One region of the Kitasatospora nipponensis genome, then DNA from elsewhere that is predicted to be linked to it. Evidence: predicted binding sites of a transcription regulator. Region 1 holds the regulator's gene; each other region holds the start of a gene.
The links. Region 1 encodes HrcA, which represses chaperone genes, less so after heat shock. Its sites were predicted from a motif close to TTNGCACTCNGNNNNNCNGAGTGCNAA; they were not measured.

Region 1 (6,445 bases):
ATCTCCGGGCCCCTGCCGTCCGGGCCCCTGCCGTCCGGGCCCCTGCGGCCCGGGCCCCTGCCGTCCGATGCGCTGCCGTCCGGGGGCAGGCCCTCCAGCTCCCGGCCCGCCGCCTCCCCGGCCCTTCCGGTCCCTCGGCGTGCCGCCGCCCGCACCACCCCTGACCCCCTCATGGAGAGTGCCCCGTGAACGCCACACGCAACACCACCAGCAAGTTCGAGCAGCGCCTCGCGGAGGAGCTCGCCCTGCTCGCCGCCCAGCGCTACGACGCGCTCCCTCCGCCGCGCCGGCCGCTCTTCAGCCGCGACCAGGTCTACCGGCACCGCGTGCCGCTGGCCGTCGCGGGCGTCGCGGCCGTCACCGTGGCGGCGGTGGTCCTGCCCACCGTGCTGGGCGGCGAGGACGGCGGCGCCGCGGCCTACGCGGTGACCCGCGAGAGCGACGGGACGTTCGTGGTGGCGCTCTGGAAGGCCGGCGCCCTGCCGGACCTGGTCGAGGAGTTGCGCAGGGACGGCGTGCCCGTGGTCGGCCTGCAGGAGAGCCCGGCGCAGGCCGAGGCCTGCCACAGCCCGCTGCCGCCGCAGGCCGCGTACTGGAGTTCGGAGCACCGGGTCGGTGACGCCCCCGGGACGGTGCGGATCGATCCGACCCGGATTCCCTCGGGGGCCACGCTCCTGCTGCTCAGCGAGGTGTTCTCCGGCCCCGGCGCTCCGCCGGCCGCCGTCATGACGGGCCGGATCGTCAACTCGATCCCGGACTGCTTCGGTCCCGCCCTGATGGGGATGTCCGTGCCCGAGGAGTCCCCGACCCCGGTCGACACCGCTACTCCCGCGCTGGTCAGCTCCCCGGCTGGGTGACGAAGTCGATCAGTTCCTCCACCCGGCCCAGCAGCGTCGGCTCCAGGTCCCGAAAGGAGTTCACCGAGGCGAGGATCCGCTTCCAGGCGGCGGGCGTGTCCACCGGCCAGCCCAGGCGCCGGCAGATGCCCTCCTTCCATACCTCCCCGTACGGCACGTCGGGCCAGCCGGGGATCCCCACACGGGCCGGTTTGACGGCCTGCCAGATGTCGATGAACGGGTGACCCACCACCAGGACGGCGTCACCGGTGACCTGGGCGGCGATCCGATGCTCCTTGGTACCGGGGAGCAGGTGGTCCACCAGCACGCCGAGGCGGCGGCCGCCGCCGGGGGCGAACTTGTCGACGATCGCCGGCAGATCGTCGATTCCCTCCAGGTACTCCACCACGACGCCCTCGATCCGCAGGTCGTCGCCCCAGACCCGCTCGACGAGCTCGGCGTCGTGGCGGCCCTCCACGTAGATCCGCGACTCCCGCGCGACCCTGGCTCGGGCGCCCGGCACCGCCACCGAGCCCGAGGCCGTCCGCGCGGGGCCCCGGGCCGAGGCGCTCCTGCCCGGGCGGACCAGGGTGACGACCTTGCCCTCCAGCAGGAAGCCACGCGGGACCATCGGGAAGACCCGGTGCTTGCCGAACCGGTCCTCCAGGGTCACCGTCAGGCCCTCGGCCGTCTTCTCGCAGCGCACGACGGCGCCGCAGAAGCCGCTGACGGCCTCCTCGACCACCAGGTCGCGGTCGGCCGCCACCTCGGGCGCGGGCTGCTGCCGCTTCCACGGCGGGGTGAGGTCGGGACCGTACTGAGTGCTGCGCATGGGAGGAACTATAGGAAGGTCCGACGGGCCGTCAGCCGTCACAGGCCGGGCGCGCCCCAGACCGGGAACCAGCGGCTCAGGTCCGACTCCACCCGCAGGTCGTCGCCGAGCATCGCCTTGACCTGGAGTTCGAGCGGGCTGTTGCGGCGCTCCCCGCCCCCGGGCATCGGGGCGAAGGGGTAGAACGTCCCGCGCTTGTAGAGGTAGACCAGGGCCAGCGACTGGCCGGCCTCGTTGCGGAAGGCGACCAGGGAGCAGAGCAGCTGCGGGCCGAAGCCGTTGGCCTCCAGCTCGCTGTTGACCGCGTGCAGGTCGTTGACCAGCTCCGGCAGCTCCTGCGGGGTGTGCCGGGCCAGCAGCCAGGAGTAGCCGTAGTCGTCGCGGCTGGCCTCCACGGGGACCCCGCCGTTCGGCGTGTCGGCGTCCAGCAGCGCCCGCACCTGGCGTTCCACCTCGCCGAACGCCCCGCCCTCGACCGCGGCGAAGCAGACCGAGCCCAGTCCGGTCGGGGTGAAGCCGGCCGCGGCCTCCAGGGTCAGGGCGGCCGACGGCACCCCGAAGAGCTGGTCGAGGTCCGGTCGGACCGGCTTGCTCCGGCCGAGCAGCGCGTCCAGGAATCCCACGAGTCGTTCCTTCCTCAGCAGTGCGGGTGGTGCGAGCAGTGCGGGTGGGTGGTGCGGGGCACCGCGGCGGGCGCCGGGGAGCAGGTGCTCAGCGGCCCAGTTCGGCGGAGATCTTGGCCAGCTGCGCCAGCCGCTGCTCCAGCGAGGGGTGGGTGGACATCAGCTGGGTGGCGGCCTCGCGCGCGCTGATCGCGGGCGCGAAGTAGAAGGCGTTGTAGGGCTGGGCCTGGCGCAGGTCCTTGGTCGGGATCGCGGCGATCTGCCCGGTCACCTTGGTCAGCGCGGAGGCCAGCGCGCTGGGCCGGCCGGTGAGCTGCGCGGCGGCGCGGTCGGCGGCCAGCTCGCGGTAGCGCGAGAGCACCCGGGTCAGCAGGAAGCTGATCGCGTACACCACCATGCTGACCAGCGGGATGATGATCATCGCGATCGCGGCGTTGCTGTCGTTGTTGTTGTTCCGGTTGCCGCCGCCCATCATCCCGCTGTAGAAGGCGATGCGGGTGATCGCGCCGGCCAGCACCCCGAGGAAGCCGGCCACCGTCATCACCGCGACGTCCCGGTGGGCGACGTGCGAGAGCTCGTGCGCCAGCACGCCCTCCAGCTCCTCCGGCTCCAGGCGGCGCAGCAGCCCGGTGGTCACGCAGACGACCGACTTCTGCGGGTTGCGGCCGGTGGCGAAGGCGTTGGGCATGTCGTTGTCCGCCACCGCGACCCGCGGCTTGGGCATGTCGGCCAGGGCGCAGAGCCGGTCAATGGTGCCGTGCAGCTGCGGGTACTGCTCCGGGGTGACCTCGTGGGCGCCCATCGCCCGTTCGGTGATCTTGTCGCTGAACCAGAACTGGGCGACGAACAGCCCGCCCGAGAGCAGGACGATCAGCGGCCAGGCTCCGCGCAGCAACACGATGAGCACACCGGTGAAGCCCACGTAGAGCAGCCCGATCAGGAACATCGTGGTGACCATCCGCCCGGTGAGTCCACGGTCGGGAGCGAAGCGGGTGTGGGGGCCGGACGCCGACATGGCTGCTCCTCGGTACGTCAGTCGCGGTCGCTATCGATGCTGCCACTTCACCCGGCCCCAGGCACCACCCCTGCCGCACTGCGGCACACCCGGGTGTGTCGTGGTGCGGCCGAGCCGAGGGGGCCGCGAACGTGATCCTCGCGGCATCCCGGGCCGGGGCGTTCCTGCTGTCGGGCCCGGGCCTTACACTGGCAGGTACGGTTTTGGCACTCTGGCGAGCAGAGTGCCAAACCAGCCGAAAGCCACCGCAAGACCTGGTACCAGGACAACGCGCGAAGAGGGAGGTGCGTGCCATGTTCGACGAAGCCGAGTCCGATTCCCGTGCGTCCGACCCCCACCGGTCGGATTCCAGCCGGTCGGAGTCCGGCCGGTCCGGCCCCGGTGCCGCGGCTCCCGCCGCTGCCGCCCGGTCCGCCGCGGCCCGCCCCGCCGTCGCCCGCGCGGGTGGCAGCGAGGTGAGCCGGCTGGACGTCCGCCAGCTCGACGAGCGCAAGCTCGCCGTGCTCCGCGCGATCGTGCAGGACTACGTGGGCACCGAGGAGCCGGTCGGCTCCAAGGCCCTGGTCGAGCGGCACAACCTCGGCGTCTCGCCCGCCACCGTGCGCAACGACATGGCCACCCTCGAAGAGGACGGCTACATCCACCAGCCGCACACCAGCGCCGGCCGGATCCCGACCGACAAGGGCTACCGGCTCTTCGTCGACCGGCTGGCCGAGGTCAAGCCGATGACCGCCCCCGAGCGCCGGGCGATCCGGCACTTCCTGGACGGCGCGGTCGACCTCGACGACGTGGTGGCGCGCACGGTGCGCCTGCTCGCCCAGCTGACCCGGCAGGTCGCGGTGGTCCAGTACCCCTCGCTGACCCGCTCCACGGTCCGCCACGTCGAGCTGGTCGCCCTCGCGCCCACCAAGGTCATGCTGGTGCTGATCACCAACACCGGCCGGGTCGAGCAGCGGATGGTCGACTGCCCGGGCCCGGTGGGGGAGACCACCCTGGCGGACCTGCGCGCCCGGCTGAACGCCAAGGCCGGCGGCAGACGCTTCCCCGACGTACCGGCCCTGGTCGAGGACCTGCCCTCGTCCTTCGAGCCCTCCGAGCGCCCGATGGTGACCACCGTCCTGTCCACGCTCTTCGAGTCCCTGGTGGAGCAGAACGAGGAGCGGATCATGCTGGCCGGCACGGCCAACCTGACCCGCTTCGGCCACGACTTCCCGCTCACCATCCAGCCCGTGCTCGAGGCGCTGGAGGAGCAGGTGGTGCTGCTGCGCCTGCTGGGCGAGACCACCGAGGCCGGCATGACCGTGCGGATCGGCCGGGAGAACGAGTACGAGGGCCTGAATTCCACCTCGGTCGTCTCGGTCGGTTACGGTTCGGGCGACGAGAGCGTGGCCAAGCTCGGGGTGATCGGTCCCACCAGGATGGACTACCCCGGCACGATGGGAGCAGTGCGAGCGGTGGCACGGTACGTGGGTCAGATCCTGGCCGAGTCGTAAGAGAACCACCTACTACATTTAGTAGGACCCAGTCGCAGCACTTCTAGAGGCGGAACAAGCGGAGCATTTGGTGGCCACGGACTACTACGCGGTACTCGGCGTCCGACGGGATGCGGGGCAGGACGAGATCAAGAAGGCGTTCCGGCGCCTTGCCCGTGAACTGCACCCGGACGTCAACCCGGACCCGAAGACGCAGGAGCGGTTCAAGGAGATCAACGCCGCCTACGAGGTGCTCTCCGACCCGCAGAAGCGCCAGGTCTACGACCTGGGCGGCGACCCGCTGTCGCCGAACGGCGGCGGCGCGGGCGGCTTCGGCGCGGGCGCGGCGGGCTTCGGCTTCTCCGACATCATGGACGCCTTCTTCGGCGCCGCCTCCGGTCAGCGCGGCCCGCGCTCGCGCACCCGGCGCGGCCAGGACGCCATGATCCGCCTGGAGATCACCCTGGAGGAGGCCGCCTTCGGCACCACCAAGGAACTCCAGGTCGACACCGCCGTCACCTGCACCACGTGCAGCGGTGAGGGCGCCGCCCCCGGTACCTCCGCGCAGACCTGTGACATGTGTCGCGGCAAGGGCGAGGTCTCGCAGGTCACCCGGTCCTTCCTGGGCCAGGTCATGACCTCCCGCCCCTGCCCGCAGTGCCAGGGCTTCGGCACCGTGGTCCCCACCCCGTGCCCCGAGTGCGCGGGCGACGGCCGGGTCCGCGCCCGGCGCACCCTCACGGTCAAGATCCCCGCCGGTGTCGACAACGGCACCCGGATCCAGCTGGCCGGCGAGGGCGAGGTCGGCCCCGGCGGCGGCCCGGCCGGCGACCTCTACGTGGAGATCGCCGAGACCAGTCACCCGACCTTCCAGCGCCGCGGCGACGACCTGCACTGCACGGTCACCATCCCGATGACCGCCGCCTCGCTCGGCACCCAGGTGCCGCTGCAGACGCTGGACGGTCTGGAGGAGGTCGACATCCGGCCCGGCACCCAGTCCGGCCAGTCGATCCCACTGCACGGACGGGGCGTCACCCACCTGCGCGGGGGTGGCCGGGGCGACCTGATAGTGCATGTCGAGGTGCAGACGCCGACCAAGCTCGACCCCGAGATGGAGGACCTGCTGCGCCGCCTGGCGGTGCTGCGCGGCGAGGAGCGGCCGTCGGGCCACTTCGCGCCGGGCCAGCAGGGCCTCTTCTCCCGGCTGAAGGACGCCTTCAACGGTCGCTGACCGGCCCGGGCGGTCCCGCTCGGCCCGAGGCGACCGGCGGCCACCGCCCACCGGTCGCGAGCAGGGCGCCCGCCCGCTCCACCGTCTGCCGTGTGCAGCCCCGGATCCCCGATCCGGGGCTGCACACGTTCCCACCACCGCGCGCGAGGAATCCCCATGACCGCACCCGTCTTCGTCGTCGACAGCGCCCGGCTGACCGCCGCCGGACCCGGCGCCGACGTCCGCCTCGAGGGCCCCGAGGGCCGGCACGCCGTCGCCGTGAAGCGCCTGGCGGTCGGCGAGGCGGTCACCCTGACCGACGGTCAGGGCCACGGCGGCCACGGGGTGGTGACCGCCGTGCACGGCAAGGAGGCGCTGGACGTGCGGCTCGAGGTGGTGCTCGCCGAGCCCCGCCCGCAGCCGTGGATCACCGTGGTCCAGGCGCTGCCCAAGGGGG
Region 2 (6,445 bases), on a different contig from region 1:
GTTCCGTACCGGGACAAATGGCCGGGTCCGGCGACCCTCTAACCTGGACCCGTGCTGCTGCTCGCGTTCGACACCGCTACCCCCGCCGTCACCGCCGCCGTCCACGACGGCACGGCCGTCCTGGCGCAGACCTACCAGGTCGATGCCAGGCGCCACGGCGAACTCCTGCTGCCCGCGATCGGCCGGGTGCTGGCCGAGGCCGGCGTGGACAAGCGGGAGCTGACCGCGCTGGCGGTCGGCGTGGGCCCGGGCCCGTACACCGGCCTGCGGGTGGGCCTGGTCACCGCCGCCGCGCTGGGCCACGCCCTGGAGCTGCCGGTGCACGGCGTCTGCACGCTGGACGCGATCGCCCACCAGGCCCGCGCCGAGGGCCTGAGCGGCCCGTTCACCGCCGCCACCGACGCGCGCCGCAAGGAGGTCTACTGGGCCGACTACGACGCGGCCGGCCGGCGCACCGCGGGCCCGGCGGTGGACCGGCCCGGCGAACTGGCGCCGCGGGCGGTCTCGGTCGGCGCGGGCGCGCTGCTCTATCCGCAGGCCTTCCCGGGCGCGCAGGGCCCCGAGCACCTCTCGGCGGGCGCGCTGGCCGACTTCGCGGTCACCGAACTGGCCGCCGGCCGCGAGCTGTTGCCGAACGTGCCGCTCTACCTGCGGCGCCCGGACGCGCAGGTGCCGGCCGGCTACAAGGCGGTGCTCCCGGCGTGACCTCCGCCGCCCTGCGCACCACCACCCTGCGCCCGATGCGCTGGTGGGACATCGAACCGGTGATGGAGCTGGAGCTGCGGCTCTTCCCCGAGGACGCCTGGTCCCGCGGGATGTACTGGTCCGAACTGGCCGAGGCCCACCCCGGCGGCACCCGGCACTACACGGTGGCCACCACCGCCGAGGGCGCCGTGGTCGGCTACGCCGGCCTGATGACCATCGGTACCGAGGGGGACGTGCAGACCATCGCGGTCGACGACCGCTACCAGGGCCGAGGGCTGGGCTCGGTGCTGCTCGCCGACCTGGTCGCGGAGTCCGTGCGGCGCGGCTGCGCCGAGCTGCTGCTGGAGGTGCGGATCGACAACGTCCGCGCGCAGCGGCTCTACGAGCACTTCGGCTTCGTGCCGGTGGGCATCCGGCGCGGGTACTACCAGCCGGCCGATGTCGACGCCCTGGTGATGCGCCTGGATCACCCGACCGAGAACGAGACCGAGGAACACCATGGCTGACGAACCGCTCGTCCTGGGCATCGAGACCTCCTGCGACGAGACCGGCGTCGGCATCGTGCGCGGCACCACGCTGCTCGCCGACGCGGTGGCCTCCAGCGTCAACGACCACGCCCGCTTCGGCGGCGTGGTCCCGGAGATCGCCAGCCGGGCCCACCTGGAGGCGATGGTCCCCACCATCCAGCGCGCGCTGGACACCGCCGGCATCAAGGGCAGCGACCTGGACGGCATCGCGGTGACGGCCGGCCCCGGACTGGCCGGCGCGCTGCTGGTCGGCGTCTCGGCGGCCAAGGCGTACGCCTGGGCGCTGGACAAGCCGCTCTACGGGGTCAACCACCTCGCCTCGCACATCTGCGTGGACCAGCTCGAGCACGGCCGGCTGCCCGAGCCGACGATGGCCCTGCTGGTCTCCGGCGGCCACTCCTCGCTGCTGATGACCACCGACATCACCAGCGACGTCCGTCCGCTGGGCGCCACCATCGACGACGCGGCCGGCGAGGCCTTCGACAAGGTGGCCCGGGTGCTCGGCCTGGGCTTCCCCGGCGGCCCGGTGGTGGACCGGATGTCCCGCGAGGGCGACCGCAAGGCCATCCGCTTCCCGCGCGGGCTGAGCGGCCCCAAGGACCCCGCGTACGACTTCTCCTTCTCCGGGTTGAAGACCGCCGTGGCGCGCTGGGTGGAGGCCAAGCGGCGGGCCGGCGAGGAGGTCCCGGTGGCGGACGTGGCGGCCTCCTTCCAAGAGGCGGTCACCGACGTGCTGACCCGCAAGGCGATCCAGGCCTGCCGGGACAACGGCGTGGACCACCTGATGATCGGCGGCGGGGTGGCGGCCAACTCGCGACTGCGGGCGATGGCCGAGCAGCGCTGCGAGCGGGCCGGCATCCGGCTGCGGGTGCCGCGGCCGGGCCTGTGCACGGACAACGGCGCGATGGTGGCGGCGCTCGGCTCCGAGATGGTCTGGCGCGACCGGGCCCCCTCGGCCCTGGACCTCTCGGCGGACTCCTCGCTGCCGGTCACCGAGGTCTCGGTGCCCGGGCAGGTGCTCGCGCACGGCGACGTGCACGGCGAGGCCTACCGGGCGCTGGACGCCGACCATGGCCACTGAGGGCGCCGCGGCGGCCATGTGGGAGGCCCGGGCGGCGGCCGGCCTGGGCGCCGAACTGCTCGCCTGGGTGCGGGAGTCGGCGTTGGCGGCGGTGGCCGCGGCGGAGCGCGTCGAGCTGTTCAGCGCGCCGGGGGACCGGGTGCTGGTGATCTCCTGGTGGCCCGCGGGGGCCGAACCGGCCGCCCTGCCCGAACCGCCCGCCGCACTGCTGGCCCGCCCGGCGCACCGTTGGGCGTTCCGATGTGAGGATGTCGACCCGGCACGGTAACGTGCCGAAGCGACACGTCTGAGTGAATCCGGGCACTCGACTGAGAAACAGCTGGGAGCGCGGCGCGGTGAAGAGGCATCACAGGGGTCGGACCACGGCCGCCTGCGCGGGATCGCTCGCCCTGCTCACCCTGCTCGGCGGCTGCGGCAGCAGCGGGGGCGCCACGGCGGCCCCCGCGGGCGCACCCGCCGCCCCGGCCGCGCCGTCCGCCGCCCCTTCGGCCTCCGCCGGGGCCTCGGCCGCAGCCCCGCCCGCCGGCGCGGCCGGCCAGGTGCCGGCCGCGGCCTGGGCCAAGTGGAAGGTGCCGCCGCTCGCCCCCGCGCCGCCGGCCCCGGCCGACAAGCCGGTCAAGCTCACCAAGTCCGGTACCGTGCCGGTGATCAGCAGCATCCCCACGCAGCAGAAGGTGGTCTTCGTGACCATCGACGACGGTGAGGAGAAGGACCCGAAGTTCATCGAGATGATGAGCGACCTGAAGATCCCGATCACCATGTTCCTGATGGACGACGCCATCAAGAACAACTACGACTACTTCAAGCCGCTGCAGGCGGCCGGCAACTCGATCCAGAACCACACGCTGCACCACCCGGCGATGAGCACCAAGTCGGCCGCGGTGCAGAAGACCGAGGTCTGCGGCGACCAGCAGGTGCTGACCCAGAAGTACGGCACCGCGCCGTTCCTCTTCCGGCCGCCCTACGGCGACGGCGCCAACACCCCGACCCTCAACTCGGCGGTCCAGCAGTGCGGTCCGCGGGCGGTCGTGCTGTGGCACGAGAGCATGCAGATCCACGACATGCAGTACCAGAACGCCGACAAGAAGCTGCGGCCCGGCGACATCATCCTGGCCCACTTCCGCGGTCCCAAGGACCTCAAGGGCGAGACGATGACCGAGATGTTCGGCGAACTGCTCAGCCGCATCCAGGAACAGGGCTTCTCGGTGGCCCGCCTCGACGACTACATCCAGCCGCCGAGCTGACCGGGCGGCCGCCGAGAAGCCCTCACGCCCCGGCCGGACGCCCCAGCAGCATCATCGGGGTGGTGCCGATCCGGGTCAGGACGACGGTGGCGCTGTGGGCCCCCTCGGGGCGCAGCTTGCGGCGCAGTTCCTCGGGCTCGACCGCGAATCCGCGCTTCTTGATCACCACGGTGCCCACCGAGCGCTCGCGCAGCAGCGCCTTGAGCTTCTTGACGTTGAACGGCAGCACGTCGGTGAGCTCGTAGGCGCTCGCGTACGGGGTGGGGGTGAGCCGGTCCGACGTCAGGTAGGCGATGTGCGGGTCCAGCAGGGTGGCCCCGCCGAGCAGTTGAGCCACCTCGGCGACCAGGTGGGCGCGGATCACCGCGCCGTCCGGCTCGTACAGGTAGCGCCCCACCGGGGCGGCGGGCGGGTCGGGCAGCCGGCCGCCGGTGAGGGTGTGGCCACCGGGCAACAGGGTGGCCCGGTGCGGCTGTTCGGCTCCCGTGCCGAACCAGAGCACCGCCTCCTTGACGTCGCCGCCGTCCGAGACCCACTCCGCCTCGGCGTCCTCGGGGACCGCCTCGTGCGGGATGCCGGGCGCCACCTTGAGCGCGCCGAAGCGGGTGGAGCGGCCGGCGCCGATCGCCCACGAGAGCGGCGGCGAGTAGGACTCGGGGTCGAAGATCCGCCCGCGCGAGCCGCGCCGGGCCGGGTCGGTGAAGACCGCGTCGAAGCCCTCGGTCGCGGTCTGGGTGACGTCGGCGCAGCGCACCTCGATCAGCTCGGCCAGCCCCAGCGCGGCGGCGTTGGCGGCGGCCACCGCGCAGGTCAGCGGGTCCCGGTCGACGGCGAGCACGGCGATGCCCGCGCGGGCCAGCGCGATGGCGTCGCCGCCGATGCCCCCGCACAGGTCGGCCAGCCGGCGCACGCCCAGCTGCGCGAAGCGCCGGGCCCGCCAGTCGGCCACGCTGCGGCGGGTGGCCTGCTCGACGCCGTCGGGGGTGAAGTACATCCGCCCGGCGTCCTCGCCGAACTTCGCCGCGGCGCGCTGGCGCAGCCGCTCCTGCCCGATCGCCGCGGAGACCAGCTCGGCGCGGTGCGCGCGCCGCAGCCGGGTGGCCACCGCCAGCTCCGCTCCGGGGGCCAAGCCCCGCACCTCGGCCAGCAGCTGCCGGCCCTCCTCGCTCAGCAGGGCCTCAAAGGTCTCGATCTCCACCGGGCCATTGTCGCTGCTCGACACGCCCGCCCCGCGCGCCGTGCCGCCGGGGGCAGGGCGGGCGTACCCGGGGGTGCAGGCCCGCGGACCGGGGCCCGCGGCAGGCCGCCGCACCGAATCCACCGGGCGCGCCGTTGGCACTCTGGTTGACTGAGTGCTAACCGCGGCCTATGGTCGTTCCTGGCACTCCCCCCAGGGGGAGTGCTAACAGCGACAACACCGGTCTGACCCCCGCGACGGCAGGCCACCGATGTCGCCCACCTACCTGTTAGACAACCCCGTAATCTCCGAAGGGGAGCTCGGACGTGACCACCAGCAGCAAGGTTGCCATCAAGCCGCTTGAGGACCGCATTGTGGTCCAGCCGCTCGACGCCGAGACCACCACGGCCTCCGGCCTGGTTATCCCGGACACCGCCAAGGAGAAGCCCCAGGAGGGCGTCGTCCTGGCCGTCGGCCCGGGCCGCTTCGAGGATGGCCAGCGCCTGCCGCTCGACGTCGCCGTCGGCGACATCGTGCTGTACTCCAAGTACGGCGGCACCGAGGTGAAGTACGCGGGCGAGGAGTACCTCGTCCTCTCGGCTCGCGACGTTCTCGCCATCATCGAGAAGTAAGCAGTCCGACGGGCCTCATCGCCCGTCACCTCGCCCCGCCCCGGATCCGTGTCATCACTGACAGGGGCCCGGGGCGCGGTTGTTGGCTCACGTAACGCTGATATCCCAAGGAAACGGAACCATGCCGAAGATCCTGCAGTTCGACGAGGACGCCCGCCGCTCGCTCGAGCGCGGCGTGAACAAGCTGGCCGACACGGTCAAGGTGACGATCGGTCCCAAGGGCCGCAACGTCGTCATCGACAAGAAGTTCGGCGCCCCGACCATCACCAACGACGGTGTCACCATCGCCCGTGAGGTCGAGCTGGACGACCCGTACGAGAACCTCGGCGCGCAGCTCGTCAAGGAGGTCGCCACCAAGACGAACGACGTCGCGGGTGACGGCACCACCACCGCCACCGTGCTGGCCCAGGCCCTGGTCAACGAGGGTCTGCGCAACGTCGCCGCGGGCGCCGGCCCGGCCGCCCTGAAGAAGGGCATCGACAAGGCCGTCGCCGCCGTCACCGAGCACCTGCTCTCCATCGCCCGCGAGATCGAGGGCAAGGACGACGTCGCCGCCGTCGCGTCCCTCTCCGCGCAGGACCCGCAGGTCGGCGAGCTCATCGCCGAGGCGATCGACAAGGTCGGCAAGGACGGTGTCATCACCGTCGAGGAGTCCAACACCTTCGGCGTGGAGCTGGACTTCACCGAGGGCATGCAGTTCGACAAGGGCTACCTGTCGCCGTACTTCGTCACCGACGCGGAGCGTCAGGAAGCGGTCCTCGAGGACCCGTACATCCTGATCAACCAGGGCAAGATCTCCTCGATCCAGGAGCTGCTCCCGCTGCTCGAGAAGATCCTGCAGGGCGGTGCCTCCAAGCCGCTGCTGATCATCGCCGAGGACGTGGACGGCGAGGCGCTGTCCACCCTGGTGGTCAACAAGATCCGTGGCACCTTCAACGCGGTGGCCGTCAAGGCCCCGGGCTTCGGTGACCGCCGCAAGGCCATCCTGGGCGACCTGGCCACCCTGACCGGTGCCACCGTCATCTCCGAGGAGGTCGGCCTCAAGCTCGACCAGGCCGGTCTGGACGTGCTGGGCACCG
Region 3 (6,445 bases), on a different contig from region 1:
CCGTCCTGGTGGCGGTGGTGGCGCACGCCGACGTCCACCTGGGCGAGTGCGTCCAGGCCCACCAGCTCCAGCGCGTCCACCAGCAGGCCCAGCTCCACGCCGTAGCCGGTCGGGAAGTGCAGCCGCTCCAGCAGCGAGCGGCGGGCCGCGTACTCGCCGCCGAGCGGCTGCACGAAGCCGGCCAGCTGCGGCCAGTGCAGGTTGAGCAGCGGCCGGGCGACCAGCTCGGTGACCCGTCCGCCGCCGGCCGGCACCACCGCGCCGTCGGTCTCCAGCGGACGGTCGTACATCGCCTTGACCAGCTGGATCGCGGGGTCGGTGAGCAGCGGGCCGACGATCCCGGAGACGAAGACGGGGTCGAACTCGCGCAGGTCGGCGTCGACGAAACAGACGATCTGGCCGCGGGTGACCAGCAGCGAGCGCCAGAGCACCTCGCCCTTGCCGGGCACCGCCGGCAGGCGCGGCAGTATCGCGTCGCGGTGCACGACCCGGGCGCCGGCGGCGGCCGCCACCTCGGCGGTGCGGTCCGCGGAGCCGGAGTCGACCACCACCAGCTCGTCCACCAGCGGCAGGCGCTCCATCAGCTCGCGGCGGATCACCCGGACGATCTCACCGACCGTGGACTCCTCGTCCAGCGCGGGCAGCACCACGCTGACCGTGCCGGCCGCCCCGGCCGCCCGTTTGGCGGCCAGCAGGTCGGTCACGGGTCGTTCGGCCGCGGTCCAGGACCGGCGGCTCAGCCAGCTGGCGGCCTCCGGAAGGAGCGCGGGGTTCGGCTCGGCAGGCAAGATCTCACTCCTTGTAGAAAGCGTCTCGCGTTGCGGACACCCGGGGTCTGCGTCCCGGCCTTCGGATACAGTCTTCGTACCGCGATCAGACCTTCGCACGCCGGGGTCGGTCGCCGAGCAGGACCACAACTTCACAGAGCTCATCCAGAGGGACTGAGGGAACGGCCCGTCGACGTCCCGGCAACCTTCTCGTCCGGCGCCTTCGGCCCGGCGGGACAGGTGCCAATTCCGGCCTGTGGCGCGACCGCGTCACGGGGAAGATGAGGAGAGAGGCCTCCGCCATCATGGCTACCGCTACCCCTGCTTCGACCACCGTCGACCTCGGACCCGCCACCGCGCTGTCCTGTCGTGAGTGCGGCACCCGGTTCCCCCTCGGTCCCAGCTTCGCGTGCCTGGAGTGCTTCGGCCCGCTGGAGATCGCCTACGACTTCGAGGGCTACGACGCGGCCGAGCTGCGCAAGCGGATCGAGGCCGGCCCGGCCTCGATCTGGCGTTACGCCCCGCTCCTGCCGGTGCCCGCGGACGTGGCCGGCAAGCCCAACCTGAACCCCGGCTGGACCCCGCTGGTCAAGGCCGACAACCTGGGCCGCGAGCTCGGGTTCACCGCTCAGCTGCACGTCAAGGACGACTCCGGCAACCCCACCCACTCCTTCAAGGACCGGGTGGTGGCCTGCGCGATCGAGGCCGCCCGGGCCTTCGACTTCACCACGCTCTCCTGCTCCTCCACCGGCAACCTGGCCGGCGCGGTGGGCGCGGCGGCCGCCCGGGCCGGGTTCAAGTCCTGCGTCTTCATCCCGCACGACCTCGAGCAGGGCAAGGTCGTCATGGCCGGGGTGTACGGCGGCGAGCTGGTCGGCATCGAGGGCAACTACGACGACGTGAACCGGTTCTGCTCCGAGCTGATCGGCGACCCGGCCGGCGAGGGCTGGGGCTTCGTCAACGTCAACCTGCGCCCGTACTACGGCGAGGGCTCCAAGACGCTGGCCTACGAGATCTGCGAGCAGCTCGGCTGGCGGCTGCCGGAGCAGCTGGTCATCCCGATCGCCTCGGGCTCCCAGCTGACCAAGATCGACAAGGGCCTGCAGGAGCTGATCAAGCTGGGCCTGGTCGAGGACCGGCCCTACCGGATCTTCGGGGCCCAGGCGGCCGGCTGCTCGCCGGTCTCCACGGCCTTCAAGGCCGGCCTGGACGTGATCCGCCCGGTCAAGCCGGACACCATCGCCAAGTCGCTGGCGATCGGCAACCCGGCCGACGGACCGTACGTGCTGGACATCGCGCGGCGCACGGGGGGCGCGGTCGAGGACGTCACCGACGCCGAGGTGGTCGAGGCGATCAGGCTGCTGGCCCGCACCGAGGGCATCTTCGCCGAGACGGCCGGTGGCGTGACCATCGGCGTGCTGAAGAAGTTGGTGGAGAGCGGTCAGTTGGACCCCTCGAAGGAGACGGTGGCGATCAACACCGGGGACGGTCTCAAGACGCTGGACGCCGTCTCGGACGCCGGGCTGACCACGACCATCCGGCCGACCCTGGAGTCCTTCCGGGCCGCCGGCCTGGCGTCCTCCTGACCGTCGGCCGCCCCGTTTCGACGCTGCGGGCAGCGGGCTGTCCGCCGGCGTCCTGACCAGCTTTGCAAAGTTTGCAAACGAGGAGATCCCCCATGAGTGCCACCGTCCGCATCCCGACCATCCTGCGCACCTACACCGGCGGATCCGCCGAGGTGAGTGCCGAGGGCGCCACCCTGGCCGAGGTCATCGCCGACCTGGAGAAGAACCACGCCGGAATCAGCGCCCGCGTGCTGGACGACGCAGGCAAGCTGCGCCGTTTCGTGAACGTCTACGTGAACGACGACGACGTGCGTTTCGCCGAGGGGCTGGCCACCGAGATCGCGGACGGCGCGAGCGTCTCGATCATCCCGGCCGTGGCCGGCGGCTGCTGACGAGGACTCAGTCCCCGGGGCACAGCGCCCCGTTCACGACCCCCGCAGGGCGTCGTGCCATCCGGCCCACCGGCCGGCCGGTGCGGCGCCCTGCGGGGCGTCCGGGGCCCGGAGGCCCCGCGCGGGGCGCGCGGTCCGAGCCGGTCGCCGGCAGGGCATAGGGTGGTGTCCGTCCCATGAGACATGGCTTCCGTGCTCTCCTCCGAGGCCTGTCGGCGACTCGTCAGAATTCTTTGGACAATTCGCGGTTTTCGTCCGCTATGTCCCGGCCGGAATGCAGACTTCTGTCGCATTCCTCCCCGCATATCCCTTAGCGGCCCGACCGAATTTGCGGTGAGTGGGCCTGTTGCAGAGGGCGCCGATGCGGATACATTCAGCCGCGGTCGACGCACTCGCCTGCTTCGCCAGCGCCAACTGGCGCTCGGGGGTGGGCTGGTGCGGCGTAAAGGATCGCGCCCAGGGGGGTTTCCTTCGGAGCGGTCCGACCAGACCCGGGCCCGCGACCTGCGGGCACGTGAAGGGCCAGCACAGCACTAGGGGAGTTCGGAATGGCTCAGGGCACCGTCAAGTGGTTCAACGCGGAGAAGGGCTACGGCTTCATCGCGGTCGACGGTGGTGCGGACGTGTTCGTCCACTACAGCGCGATCCAGATGGACGGCTACCGCACCCTCGAGGAGGGCCAGCGGGTCGAGTTCGAGATCTCCCAGGGGCAGAAGGGCCCGCAGGCGGACATGGTCCGCGCGGCGGTCTGACCTTTCCGAACCTCGGAGCCTCGGCTCGGCCTTGAGCTGGTCGGTTCTGTTCGGCGCAGGCCCGCACCCGTCCCCGCTGGGGACCCGGTGCGGGCCTGCCGCCGTTCTGGCGCGTTGCCCCATAGAGCTTGCACTCGCCATGCGAGAGTGCTAATCATTGGCGTTAGCACTCTCAGCTTGAGAGTGACAAACGGACCGGCCGGTGAGGCCCCCGGGAGCGGTAGGGGACAGGACCCCCGCATACCAGGGCCGTCCGTCGCGGGCACCTCTGGTCCGAGCAGTCGACCGTGTCCTGGAGGACCACTTCCGATGGCCAAGATCATCGCGTTTGACGAGGAAGCTCGCCGCGGCCTTGAGCGCGGCATGAACCAGCTTGCCGACGCCGTCAAGGTGACGCTGGGCCCCAAGGGCCGCAACGTCGTCCTTGAGAAGAAGTGGGGCGCCCCCACGATCACCAACGACGGCGTCTCCATCGCCAAGGAGATCGAGCTCGAGGACCCCTACGAGAAGATCGGCGCGGAGCTCGTCAAGGAGGTCGCCAAGAAGACCGACGACGTCGCGGGCGACGGCACCACCACCGCCACCGTGCTGGCCCAGGCGCTCGTTCGCGAGGGCCTGCGCAACGTCGCGGCCGGCGCCAACCCGATGGCGCTCAAGCGCGGTATCGAGAAGGCCGTCGCGGCCGTCTCGGACCAGCTGCTCGCCCAGGCCAAGGACGTGGAGACCAAGGAGCAGATCGCTTCGACCGCCTCCATCTCGGCCGCCGACACCCAGATCGGCGAGCTCATCGCCGAGGCCATGGACAAGGTCGGCAAGGAAGGCGTCATCACCGTCGAGGAGAGCAACACCTTCGGTCTGGAGCTCGAGCTCACCGAGGGCATGCGCTTCGACAAGGGCTACATCTCGGCCTACTTCGCCACCGACCTGGAGCGGATGGAGGCGTCGTTCGACGACCCGTACATCCTGATCGCCAACTCCAAGATCGGTTCCGTCAAGGACCTGCTCCCGCTCCTCGAGAAGGTCATGCAGAGCGGCAAGCCGCTGCTGATCATCGCCGAGGACGTCGAGGGCGAGGCCCTGTCGACCCTGGTGGTCAACAAGATCCGTGGCACCTTCAAGTCCGTCGCCGTCAAGGCCCCGGGCTTCGGTGACCGCCGCAAGGCCATGCTCGGCGACATCGCCATCCTCACCGGTGGCACCGTGATCTCCGAGGAGGTCGGCCTCAAGCTCGAGAACGCGGGCCTGGACCTGCTGGGCACCGCCCGCAAGGTGGTCATCACCAAGGACGAGACGACCATCGTCGACGGTGGCGGCGACAGCGACCAGGTCGCCGGCCGGGTCAACCAGATCCGCGCCGAGATCGAGAACAGCGACTCGGACTACGACCGCGAGAAGCTCCAGGAGCGCCTCGCCAAGCTGGCCGGCGGCGTGGCCGTCATCAAGGCCGGCGCGGCGACCGAGGTCGAGCTCAAGGAGCGCAAGCACCGCATCGAGGACGCCGTTCGCAACGCGAAGGCGGCCGTCGAGGAGGGCATCGTCGCCGGTGGTGGCGTGGCGCTGCTGCAGGCCTCGGTCGCGTTCGACAAGCTGGAGCTCGAGGGCGACGAGGCGACCGGTGCCAACATCGTGCGCGTGGCGCTCGAGGCCCCGATCAAGCAGATCGCGATCAACGCCGGCCTCGAGGGCGGTGTCGTGGTGGAGAAGGTGCGCAACCTCCCCGCCGGCCACGGCCTGAACGCCGCGACCAACGAGTACGTCGACCTCATCGCCGCGGGCATCATCGACCCGGCGAAGGTCACCCGCTCCGCGCTGCAGAACGCCGCCTCCATCGCGGCGCTCTTCCTCACCACCGAGGCCGTCATCGCCGACAAGCCGGAGAAGGCCGCCGCGGCCGCCGGCGGCGGCATGCCGGGCGGTGACATGGACTTCTGATCCTGAATCGCTGATTCGGGACCAGCTGGTCTGATCGTCCGACAGGGCGGCCTCCTCCGGGAGGCCGCCCTGTCGGCGTTGGCGGGTGCGGTCGCGGCGCCGGTGGGACGTGGCGGCCCGTGGCCCGACGTGGCACGACGTGCCCCGGCGTGCGGGAGAATGGCGGGTATGCCGGATATCGAAGACGCCCTGCACCGCGCCCGGGCGCTGGTCCTCGCCGACCTCGCCGCCCGGGACGTCGCCGACGCCGCCGTGGTCTCGCTGGTCGAGGACGCGGTGACCCACCGGCGCTGGTGGCTGGAGCAGTGGCCGGACGGCGCCGAGTTCGTGCTCGGCCTGGTCGCCCAGGACGTGCAGGACGCGTTGCTGGAGGCGTACGGGCGCTGGCCGCTCTGCGCGGCCTGCGCGGACCAGGGCGATCCGCACGCGCTCGGCGTGGAGCCGGAGTTGGGGCCCGACCCGCACTGGGTGTGCGGCAAGCAGGGCATCGTGGTGGCCGCCGTGGGCGCGCTGGTCTGAGCCGCGCCGCGGGCCCGCCGCTCAGCGCGCGGGCTCGGTCGGCTCGGTCGGTTAGGCCGGCCCGGTCGGCTCGGCGAGTTCGGCGAGTTCGGCCGCCAGGTTGGCCCGGGCCTGCCCGTCGTGGCGCCGGTGCGCCGCGGCGGTGCGGTAGAGCGCGGGCAGCGCGAGCAGCTGGCGCAGGATCCTCGCCCGCTCCCGGCGGAAGACCTCCTCGGGCACGAAGGCGTACTCCGCGCGGATGGCCGCCGCGTAGGCGGCGTACTGCTGCGGCGGCCGGCCCAGCACGGCGAGGTCGGCGTCGCAGAGCACCTCGCCGTCCCGGTCGCCGCGCAGCGGGTGGTGGCTGACGGTCAGCCGCACCAGCCGGACGGTCCCCTCGATGCGTTGCTGCGCCAGCCCGGCCTCGCCCAGCGCGCGGATCGCCAACTGGGCGCTGCGCTCCTCGTTCTCCGAGCGGTCCGGCTGGTAGACGGCGTCGTGGAACCAGGCGGCCAGCCGCACGGTGTCCGGGTCGTCGG

Region 2: a site for HrcA is predicted at 4,890-4,916, ahead of groES (co-chaperone GroES). Genes of this name have one in related genera too.
Region 3: a site for HrcA is predicted at 3,604-3,630, ahead of groL (chaperonin GroEL). Genes of this name have one in related genera too.

Annotation. Positions count from the first base shown of each region.
Region 1 covers NZ_BAAALF010000002.1:111,848-118,292, reverse strand. Annotated here, with positions in the region: gene ABD323_RS01340 (RNA polymerase sigma factor) at 1-189, shown strand, start outside; gene ABD323_RS01335 (hypothetical protein) at 186-857, shown strand; gene ABD323_RS01330 (DUF3097 domain-containing protein) at 838-1,668, opposite strand; gene pspAB (PspA-associated protein PspAB) at 1,707-2,291, opposite strand; gene htpX (zinc metalloprotease HtpX) at 2,380-3,306, opposite strand; gene hrcA (heat-inducible transcriptional repressor HrcA) at 3,771-4,799, shown strand; gene dnaJ (molecular chaperone DnaJ) at 4,870-6,009, shown strand; partial or broken gene ABD323_RS01305 (16S rRNA (uracil(1498)-N(3))-methyltransferase) at 6,166-6,445, shown strand, end outside.
Region 2 covers NZ_BAAALF010000047.1:9,642-16,086, reverse strand. Annotated here, with positions in the region: gene tsaB (tRNA (adenosine(37)-N6)-threonylcarbamoyltransferase complex dimerization subunit type 1 TsaB) at 52-705, shown strand; gene rimI (ribosomal protein S18-alanine N-acetyltransferase) at 741-1,211, shown strand; gene tsaD (tRNA (adenosine(37)-N6)-threonylcarbamoyltransferase complex transferase subunit TsaD) at 1,204-2,313, shown strand; gene ABD323_RS15795 (hypothetical protein) at 2,303-2,581, shown strand; gene ABD323_RS15790 (polysaccharide deacetylase family protein) at 2,649-3,557, shown strand; gene ABD323_RS15785 (THUMP-like domain-containing protein) at 3,580-4,755, opposite strand; gene groES (co-chaperone GroES) at 5,061-5,366, shown strand; gene groL (chaperonin GroEL) at 5,488-6,445, shown strand, end outside.
Region 3 covers NZ_BAAALF010000044.1:16,415-22,859, reverse strand. Annotated here, with positions in the region: gene ABD323_RS15185 (glucosyl-3-phosphoglycerate synthase) at 1-788, opposite strand, end outside; SAM riboswitch class I at 926-1,055, shown strand; gene thrC (threonine synthase) at 1,073-2,353, shown strand; gene ABD323_RS15175 (MoaD/ThiS family protein) at 2,446-2,724, shown strand; gene ABD323_RS15170 (cold-shock protein) at 3,273-3,476, shown strand; gene groL (chaperonin GroEL) at 3,786-5,408, shown strand; gene ABD323_RS15160 (hypothetical protein) at 5,568-5,927, shown strand; gene ABD323_RS15155 (HD domain-containing protein) at 5,979-6,445, opposite strand, start outside.